One region of the Collibacillus ludicampi genome, then DNA from elsewhere that is predicted to be linked to it. Evidence: predicted binding sites of a transcription regulator. Region 1 holds the regulator's gene; the other holds the start of a gene.

Region 1 (4,692 bases):
CCGGTCTTTCATGGTATCGATCACTTCCTGATGAGTGAGTGCATGCGGACTGATCCCCGAACAGTAGTTGGTCACGATACCGACCGTCGCGTAACAAAATCGGGCTTCTTTCGCTAAGATCACCTCGGGTACGGATGTCATCCCAACCACGTCCCCTCCCCAAGAGGCGTATGTGCGAATCTCGGCACGTGTCTCAAAACGCGGGCCTTCCGTACAGACATATACGCCGCCGTCTTGAACAAGAATCCCGTTCTCCCTGGCCACTTCGACCAATTGTCGTCGCAAACGATTGCAATAAGGATCGGTCATATCGATATGTATGACCCCTTCTTCTCCTTCAAAAAACGTTTGCACGCGATTTTTCGTCATATCGATAAAATCATCAACGATCACCAGACTACCAGGGGGCAGTTCCCGCTTCAGTGAACCTACAGCAGCCGTCGCCAGAACCTGCTGCACCCCCAACTCTTGCAACGCACGGATGTTCGCGCGAAAGTTGATTTTGTGTGGCGGTACAGAATGTTTATAACCGTGACGTGGCAGGAAAACAATCCGTTTCCCTTTGTATTCGCCTATGGTAACTTCTACAGCACCGAAAGATGTATGTATCATTTGACGAGTGGAATGATCCAGCAACGCCGGATCGTAAACGCCAGTCCCCCCGATTATCGCGAATTCTGCTTGCATGGGCTCCTCCTTTAATCACCGTACCAGGTATTGGGTCATAACCATTTAATCAGAGGATGTTCTCCTTCGTCAAGATGAGGAATGTTGGCGTATCAATTGTAGCAACTCTCCAATGTCTACTCCGGGACGAGTCAGAGGTGCGAACAAATCGCCCAATGTATTCACGCGTGATACCATGTTTACAATCGTAAAATCTTCGGGTACAACCCCTTTTTGCAGTTCCTCCCAAGTGAGAGGGGCGGATACACAAGCCTTTGCAACCGCTCTGGCCGAATACGGAGCGATCAACGTTTTGTTCGGCGCATGTTGCAGGTAGTCGATATACACTTTGTCCCCGCGATCCTTCACCATCCGCTCAACTGTAATGATTTTCGGGTATTTTTCTGCCATAAACCGACCGATGAAGGAAGTGATCATCCGGGTGTCTTCATATGAAAAACCTAGAGCGAGCGGAATGAATATTTGGATACCGGATGCGCCTGAGGTTTTCGGATAAGAAGGGAGCCCCAGATCGTCCAAAACCTCCTTCAAACGTAACGCGACTTCTCTTACCTTTTCAAATCCGGGAACAGACGGATCCAAATCAAACGCGATGTTCGTCGGACTATTCGGCGCTTGGATTTGGGAAAACCACGGATGAAGCTCAATACAAGCATGATTGGCCAACCAGATGAGAGTGCTCGTATCATTCGCTAACATGTAATGAATGGTTCGTTTGCTCTCCTCCGACCAAACAGGATACGTATTGACCCATTTCGGCGTTTCTTTCGGCGCGTTCTTCTGATAAAACGAGTGCGCGTGAATCCCGTCCGGAAAACGGATCACTGTCAACGGCCGATTTTTCAAATGAGGAATTAAGTAAGAAGCCATTTGAATGATGTACTGGATATATTCCGCTTTGGTAATCCCCGCTTCCGGCCAAAGCACCTTATCAAGGTTCGTAACGCGTACAGGATGTTCACAGATAAGCGTATTCCCATCAGCCGTCATAAGAACCCTCCTCAAACTATTCATTCAGTAGAGTTCCCAGACTGGAGAATTTCCACATGCGAACTCATGTTTGTATAATTTGCCATCCTATGATATAATTCAAGTAAACGACGTGTGTTTACGAGATCTGCGTAATAGGAGAGTTATTTTCATGGTCAAATTATCGAAAAGGCAACAGCAGATTATCGATTTTATAAAGAAAGAAGTTCGGGAAAAAGGATATCCGCCTTCTGTTCGGGAAATTGGGGAAGCGGTCGGTCTGGCTTCCAGTTCAACCGTGCACGGACATTTAGCAAGGCTTGAACAAAAAGGGCTAATCCGTAGGGATCCGACGAAACCAAGGGCAATTGAAGTGTTGGATACGGATGAGTACATGGCAGATTATGAATATTCGACCGTGATGGCCCCCATCATCGGCAAAGTTACGGCGGGCAGCCCGATCACAGCGATCGAAAACATCGAAGACTATTTCCCCCTTCCCTCCCGTTTTGTCGGAGACGCGGAAGTGTTTCTTCTTCAGGTACAAGGGGATTCGATGATTGAAGCGGGTATCCTCGACGGAGATCTTGTCATCGTACGCAAACAGTCGACCGCCCAGAACGGTGAGATTGTTGTCGCGATGACGGAAGAGGGAGAAGCGACTGTGAAACGCTTCTTCAAGGAATCGGATCACATTCGTTTACAGCCTGAGAATGCTTCTATGGAACCATTGCGCTATCATAACGTAGTGATCTTAGGAAAGGTGATCGGCGTCTTCCGTCATATCTTTTAAGATCGAATGGTGTTAATCGTATCCTTTAACAAACAGGTAAGCATGCAATCGAAACAAAAAACTCCGGCGGTAAACCGGAGTTTTTTGTTATTCATCCTTAATAAAGAGATAAGTATTGATCGCGTTCCCATGGTGTGACGTGCGTACGGAACATGTCCCACTCGATCGTTTTCGCTTCTACGAAATGTGTGAGTGCATGTTCACCGAGAGCACTGCAGATCACTTCATCGGCAAGAAGCTCGTCAATCGCTTCTTTCAAGCTGCCAGGCAAGGACAGAATGCCTTCTCTTTCACGTTCCGCATCACTCATGACATAGATATTGCGATTGACTGCTTCCGGCAACGGAAGTTCACGTTTAATTCCGTCGAGACCCGCTTTCAACATGACTGCAAGAGCCAAGTACGGGTTACAGGAAGGATCCGGGTTACGGACTTCAATCCGTGTAGACAAACCGCGGGAAGCAGGGATGCGAACGAGCGGCGAACGATTTTTCGCAGACCAAGCGATGTAAACAGGTGCTTCGTATCCCGGAACGAGCCGCTTGTACGAGTTGACCGTCGGGTTCGTGATCGCTGCAAAGCCGCGAGCGTGCGCCAGAATACCCGCCAGATAATGTTTCGCAACTTTTGAAAGGCCCAGCTCGTCATGTTCGTCGTAGAATGCATTGCCCTTCTCGGTGAAGAGGGATTGGTGTGTATGCATTCCGGAACCGTTGACGCCGAATAACGGTTTCGGCATAAATGTTGCATGTAAACCGTATTGACGTGCGATTGTCTTGACAACTAATTTAAATGTCATGATATTGTCTGCAGCTTGGACGGCATCCGCATATTTGAAATCGATCTCATGTTGCCCGATCGCCACCTCGTGGTGAGAAGCCTCGATTTCAAATCCCATTTTTTCGAGAGCAAGAACGATTTCACGACGGCAGTTTTCCCCGAGATCGACAGGTGCAAGATCGAAATAACCGCCTTTATCGTTGACTTCCATGGTAGGATTGCCTTGTTCGTCCATTTTGAAGAGGAAGAATTCCGGCTCCGGACCCACATTCATACTCGTGAAGCCCATTTCTTTCGCTTCTGCGAGCACACGCTTCAAGATGCCACGGGGATCCCCTTCAAACGGAGTTCCGTCAGGCATATAGATGTCACAGATCAGACGGGCAACTTTTCCATGCTCGCTGCCCCATGGGAAGATCAGCCATGTGGAGAGATCAGGGTAGAGATACATATCCGATTCCTCGATACGTACGAACCCTTCGATGGAGGAACCGTCAAACATCATCTTATTGTCAAGGACTTTTTCAAGTTGTGAAATAGGTACTTCCACATTTTTGATCACACCGAGAAGGTCTGTGAACTGCAGGCGCAGATAACGGACATTCTCTTCCTTGGCCATGCGAATAATGTCTTCGCGGGTATAATTGCGGTTCATGTTCTGGTAGCCTCCTTTTGTATATACAGATGCGAATGAATAAAAATTCGCATCGGGATTAACCTGTCACAACACCACTTCCATGATTAGTGGAAAAAACGTGAAAGCTCTCCTTGGATCAAACTGTTCGGTAAACCCGGACGGCTTGCTCTCGTTATGATTTCCTTTTTCAGCAGATCATGCAACTCTTGTTCCGTGAGCTCTTTTCTCTCTTTACGCTCGGGCCCTATCTTCACATCCGCTTCCGGTAACTGAGAAGCTTCAGGTGCAACGCCTACCATTTTTTTGATCCCAGCAATGTTCAACCCTTGATCGATATATCGTTTAATTTCTAACAAACGTTCCACATCGTTAAAAGAAAACAATCGTTGTTTACCTTCCGTTCTTGCAGGGCGAATTAACCCGTGTTGTTCATAGTAACGAATCTGGCGGGCAGAAAGATCCGTAAGCTTCTGCACGATTCCAATGGGAAAAAGCGCCAAATTCCGCCTGATTTCATCGTTCATGTGGAATCCCCCTCTGTTAGAAATTCCAACCGACACTTGTATTATAAAATTGGTACAATAAAAGTGTCAAGCAGTGTTAATTAATTTGACATAAAAAACCCGAATGACTACAGCAATTGTTTTTCCATCATGGTTTGAACCGCTAAAAGAATGGCCAATTTGGCATGTTCATATGTAAGCCCGCCTTGTAAAAAACCGATATAAGGTTCGCGCAAGGGACCATCCGCCGATAGTTCCAAAGAAGCACCTTGTACAAATGTGCCGGCCGCCATGATCACGGGATCCGCGTATCCTGGCATTGC
Region 2 (4,692 bases), 180 kb from region 1:
ACTCCGGGGCGTGTGCTCGACCATCTTCGCCGCGGTACGTTAAAGTTGGATAAGCTGCGCACGGTTGTTCTCGATGAAGCGGACGAAATGTTGGATATGGGATTTATCGATGATATCGAAACGATCTTAAAAGAAACCCCCGCTGATCGTCAAACCCTGTTGTTCTCTGCGACGATGCCGCCGGAAGTCAAACGGCTGTCTAACAAATATATGAGTAACCCGAAAAATGTGACGATTAATCGCGGAGAAGTGACCGTACCGTTAATCGATCAAGTGTACTATAAGGTACTGGAACGAAACAAATTAGAGAGTTTGTGCCGTATCATCGATTCGGAGGATGTGCCTTTGGGGATCATTTTTTGCCGGACGAAGCGAGGCGTTGATGAGTTGACGGAAGCTTTGATCTCCCGCGGGTATATGGCGGACGGCTTGCACGGGGATATGTCACAAGCGCAGCGGGATCGCGTCATGAAGAAGTTTCGCAATGGCGAGATCGAGATGCTTGTAGCTACCGATGTGGCGGCGCGCGGCATCGATGTGGAGAATGTCACGCACGTGATCAACTATGACATACCGCAAGATCCCGAATCGTACGTCCACCGCATCGGACGCACGGGGAGAGCGGGTAAACACGGTTTGGCGCTCACGCTTGTGACACCGCGTGAATTTAAACTGTTGAAAATGATTGAAAAAGAAACAAAAGCAAAGATCGTTCCGCGGGAAGTTCCTTCACTTGCGGATGTTGCGGAACGCCAAGCGGAAATGTGGCGCGAGCGTTTGCGTACCGCTGTGCAAGAGGGTGGAGTATCCCATTATCGTGCTGTTCTTGGCAACCTTGTGGATGAATTCGATCCGATCGACCTCGCGGCGGCAGCGCTCAAATTGGCCAGTTCCGATGAGCTTTCCCGTGAGGCTGAAGACAATTATGATTTCGGTGAAACGGGAGGAGCTCCGGGAATGGTGCGTTTCTTCCTGAATATCGGCCGAAGCGCGAAGATCGGTCCTTCCGATTTAATCCGCGCGATCTCGGAAGAAGCTGGAGTTCCAGGACAAGCTATCGGCAAGATCGACATTTTTGACAAGTTTACGTTCCTGGAAGTGGAACAGGAATCGGCTCCGTTCGTGTATGAAGCATTGCGTCAATCGCGGATCAACGGAACACGCGTCAACCTAGAGCCGGCTCGGCCGCGTGAACGCACGGTGAGCGGACGCCGTTAGTCTCTTCCGTACAGCCCAAGTCGCGTGCGCGTTTCAACGGCGGGGCGGAAATTGCCTTCGATGATTCGAGGGCAATTTTTATTTATGCCTCCATGCTGTATGGGCGGCGTCATTAGATCATGAAAAGTGTCTTCGAGCGGGCGTAATGCTTTGCGTGGGTCAGCGACTTTGGAGGTCGTCTCGCTACCTTTTGGACGATATGGGGGTATATGCATTGCGCGTAATTGCGACTTTGAAGGTCGTCTCGCAACATTTGATTATGATTCCATGCGAGACGACCTTCACGGAGCATGAGCGCAATGCATATACCCTCTGAGACGACCTCCTCGGAGCCTGAACGCCAAGCATATGCCCGCTACGACGACCTTCATTGAACCCAAGCGCAAAGCGATACATCCACCCAAGCCTTATTACCCCTACCAATTACGAACAAACGTTTGCATTCTGGCGTAGAATCGATTAAAATAATAGCAGCAGGAATGATTGTCGCTGATCGCGAATTATAAGAATGGAAATGAGTTCATAAGAAGGGGTTGTATAGTTTGAGCGACCGTAAAGCAGCTTTAGATCAGGCGTTGCGCCTTATCGAGAAACAATTTGGCAAAGGCTCGATCATGAAACTTGGAGAAGCAACAAACATGATGTCGGTGGAAACCGTTTCCTCCGGGTCTCTCGCGCTCGATATTGCACTTGGAGTCGGAGGTTTTCCGCGCGGCAGGATTATTGAAATATACGGTCCCGAATCGTCCGGTAAGACAACCGTCGCATTGCACACGATCGCAGAAGTGCAGAAAATCGGCGGTCAAGCGGCATTTATTGACGCGGAGCACGCCTTGGATCCTGTGTATGCACAGAAGCTTGGAGTCAATATCGACGAATTGCTGATCTCACAACCGGATACCGGGGAACAGGCGCTCGAAATCGCGGAGGCGCTTGTGCGCAGCGGTGCTGTAGATGTCATCGTAATCGACTCGGTTGCCGCTCTCGTTCCCAAAGCTGAGATCGACGGGGAGATGGGAGATGCTCACGTTGGCTTGCAGGCGAGACTCATGTCCCAAGCGCTGAGAAAGTTGTCGGGAGCGATTTCCAAATCGAAGACACTCGCGATTTTTATTAACCAAATCCGGGAAAAAGTAGGCGTGATGTTCGGTAATCCGGAAACCACGACGGGGGGAAGAGCGTTAAAGTTTTATTCCACGATCCGCTTGGAAGTGCGCAGGGCCGAAGCCCTGAAGCAGGGGAATGAACTCGTTGGAAATCGCGTGAAAATTAAAGTGGTGAAGAATAAAGTCGCGCCGCCTTTTAAATCGGCTGATGTTGATATCATGTTCGGCGAAGGGATTTCCCGCGAGGGCAGTATTATCGATATGGGAACCGAACTAGATATCATCACGAAGAGCGGTGCTTGGTATTCTTTCCAAGACGAACGTTTGGGCCAGGGGCGTGAAAATGCGAAACAATTCCTCAAGGAGCATCCGGAGATTGCTAATCAGATTGAGGAGAAGATTCGCGAATATTATAATGTCTCTGGTCCGGGAGCGAAGGTCAGCGTTCCAGCCGCAACCGATGAGAGCTTTGACGAATTTGAAGGGATTTTTAGTGATTCCTTGATCGACGAGTAATGGATAAGCATACGATCACTGCGATTAAGGCGGAGCGCTCCAGCCATGATCGGGTATGCGTGTTTATAAACGGTGATCCGGTTTTGCGTGTAAGACGCGAAGTGGTTGTGAAAGCGAAGTTGCGGGTGGGGCAGGTGTTATCCTCGGAGGAGTTGGATGCCCTCCGTGCGGAAGAACAACTCGGCTTTGCCAAGGATCTTGCAATCAAGTATCTCGCCGCCCGGCCCCGTTCCGCCTATCAGCTTCGTGTGTATCTTGTGCGAAAGGGATTTTCGGAAGCCGTTATCCAGCAGGTGTTTCAATTTTTGTCCGAATACGGATATGTAGACGACAAACGTTACGCGGAAGGCTTTGTGCGAAGTCGATTGCAAGATCGGCCGCGAAGTGAGCGCATGTTGCGTTTTGAATTACAACAAAAAGGTATCGCGGATGAAGTGATCGATGAAGTGTTAGCTTCCGCATGTGTGGATGATCAAAAGACTGCGCTTGCTCTGGCTCGTGCGCGCCTCGCGAAAATGAGGGACGTTGATGAACGGGTACTTACGCGCCGGCTTGGCTCTTTTCTTGCTCGTAGAGGATATCGTATGGGTACGATTCAGGAAATCTTGCGAACCATCAAAAACACCTCCAATCTTGACAATGATTGACACAAAAGTTACAATTAAATTGCGTATGAGCAGCTTGATCGGTCACTGTCAAGTTGACAGTCTGATGTACCGATTTATACAACCTATTAGAGGGTCTGCGTCGTCTAGCTCAGACTGATACGTTTCTGAGCAAGGAGGCGTTACCCATATGTCATACCTCTTGATTGTTGCTTTTTCCTTAATCTTCCTGTTGGTGGGTATGGCGATCGGCTACGTCTTACGGCGTTCTTTCGCGGAGAGAAAGATCCAATCCGCCGAAGAACGTGCAGCCCAGATCGTCGACCAAGCTACGAGGGAAGCGGAAGCCAAGATGAAGGAAGCGATCATCGAAGCGAAGGAAGAAGTACACAAGCTGCGTTCCGAAGCCGAAAAAGATATCCGCGAGCGGCGTAACGAGATTCAACGACTTGAGCGACGCTTACTTCAGAAAGAGGAAACGCTTGATCGTAAGACCGAAGCGATTGAGAAGCGCGGAGAAATTTTGGCGATAAAAGAACGTAATGTGGAAGAGATGAGGGAGCAAGTTGAAGAGCTCTATCGGGCTCAAGCGGCCGAATTAGAAAGAATTAGCGGTTTGACACGAGAAGAAGCGCGCAATTTGATTCTCTCGAATGTAGAAGCGGAATGCCGTCATGAAGCTGCTATGCTCATGAAAGAGATTGAGCAACAGGCGCGGCTGGAGGCGGATAAGAAAGCAAAGGAGATCATCTGTACGGCGATTCAACGCTGTGCTGCCGATCATGTTGCGGAAACTACCGTTTCAGTTGTAGCTTTACCGAATGATGAAATGAAAGGCCGTATTATCGGTCGTGAAGGGCGAAATATTCGAGCCCTAGAAACTTTAACAGGGATCGACCTTATTATCGACGATACACCGGAGGCAGTCATTCTGTCTGGATTTGATCCCGTACGCAGGGAAATCGCCCGTGTGGCTTTGGAGAAATTGGTTGCGGATGGGCGTATCCATCCCGCTCGAATCGAGGAAATGGTTGAAAAAGCACGTCGTGAAATCGACGAGCGTATTCGTGAAGAAGGAGAGCAAGCGACTTTCGAAACGGGCGTAACCGGCTTACACCCCGATTTGATCAAAATCCTCGGTCGCTTGAAATATCGGACCAGTTACGGTCAAAACGTTTTAAAACATTCAATTGAAGTTGCGCATCTTGCTGGATTGATGGCGGCGGAACTGGGATTGGATATAAATT

What was found. The regulator LexA, encoded in region 1, represses DNA repair genes until DNA is damaged. The targets are predictions, from matches to a motif close to CGAACATATGTTCG.
Region 2: a site for LexA is predicted at 1,645-1,658, ahead of recA (recombinase RecA). Genes of this name have one in related genera too.

Annotation. Positions count from the first base shown of each region.
Region 1 is NZ_BOQE01000001.1:3,628,335-3,633,026, forward strand. It holds gene mtnP (S-methyl-5'-thioadenosine phosphorylase) at 1-687, opposite strand, end outside; gene ligD (non-homologous end-joining DNA ligase) at 757-1,677, opposite strand; gene lexA (transcriptional repressor LexA) at 1,829-2,449, shown strand; gene glnA (type I glutamate--ammonia ligase) at 2,547-3,884, opposite strand; gene DNHGIG_RS18420 (MerR family transcriptional regulator) at 3,971-4,390, opposite strand; gene DNHGIG_RS18425 (methionine gamma-lyase family protein) at 4,498-4,692, opposite strand, start outside.
Region 2 is NZ_BOQE01000001.1:3,449,276-3,453,967, forward strand. It holds gene DNHGIG_RS17550 (DEAD/DEAH box helicase) at 1-1,218, shown strand, start outside; gene recA (recombinase RecA) at 1,761-2,840, shown strand; gene DNHGIG_RS17560 (regulatory protein RecX) at 2,840-3,487, shown strand; gene rny (ribonuclease Y) at 3,636-4,692, shown strand, end outside.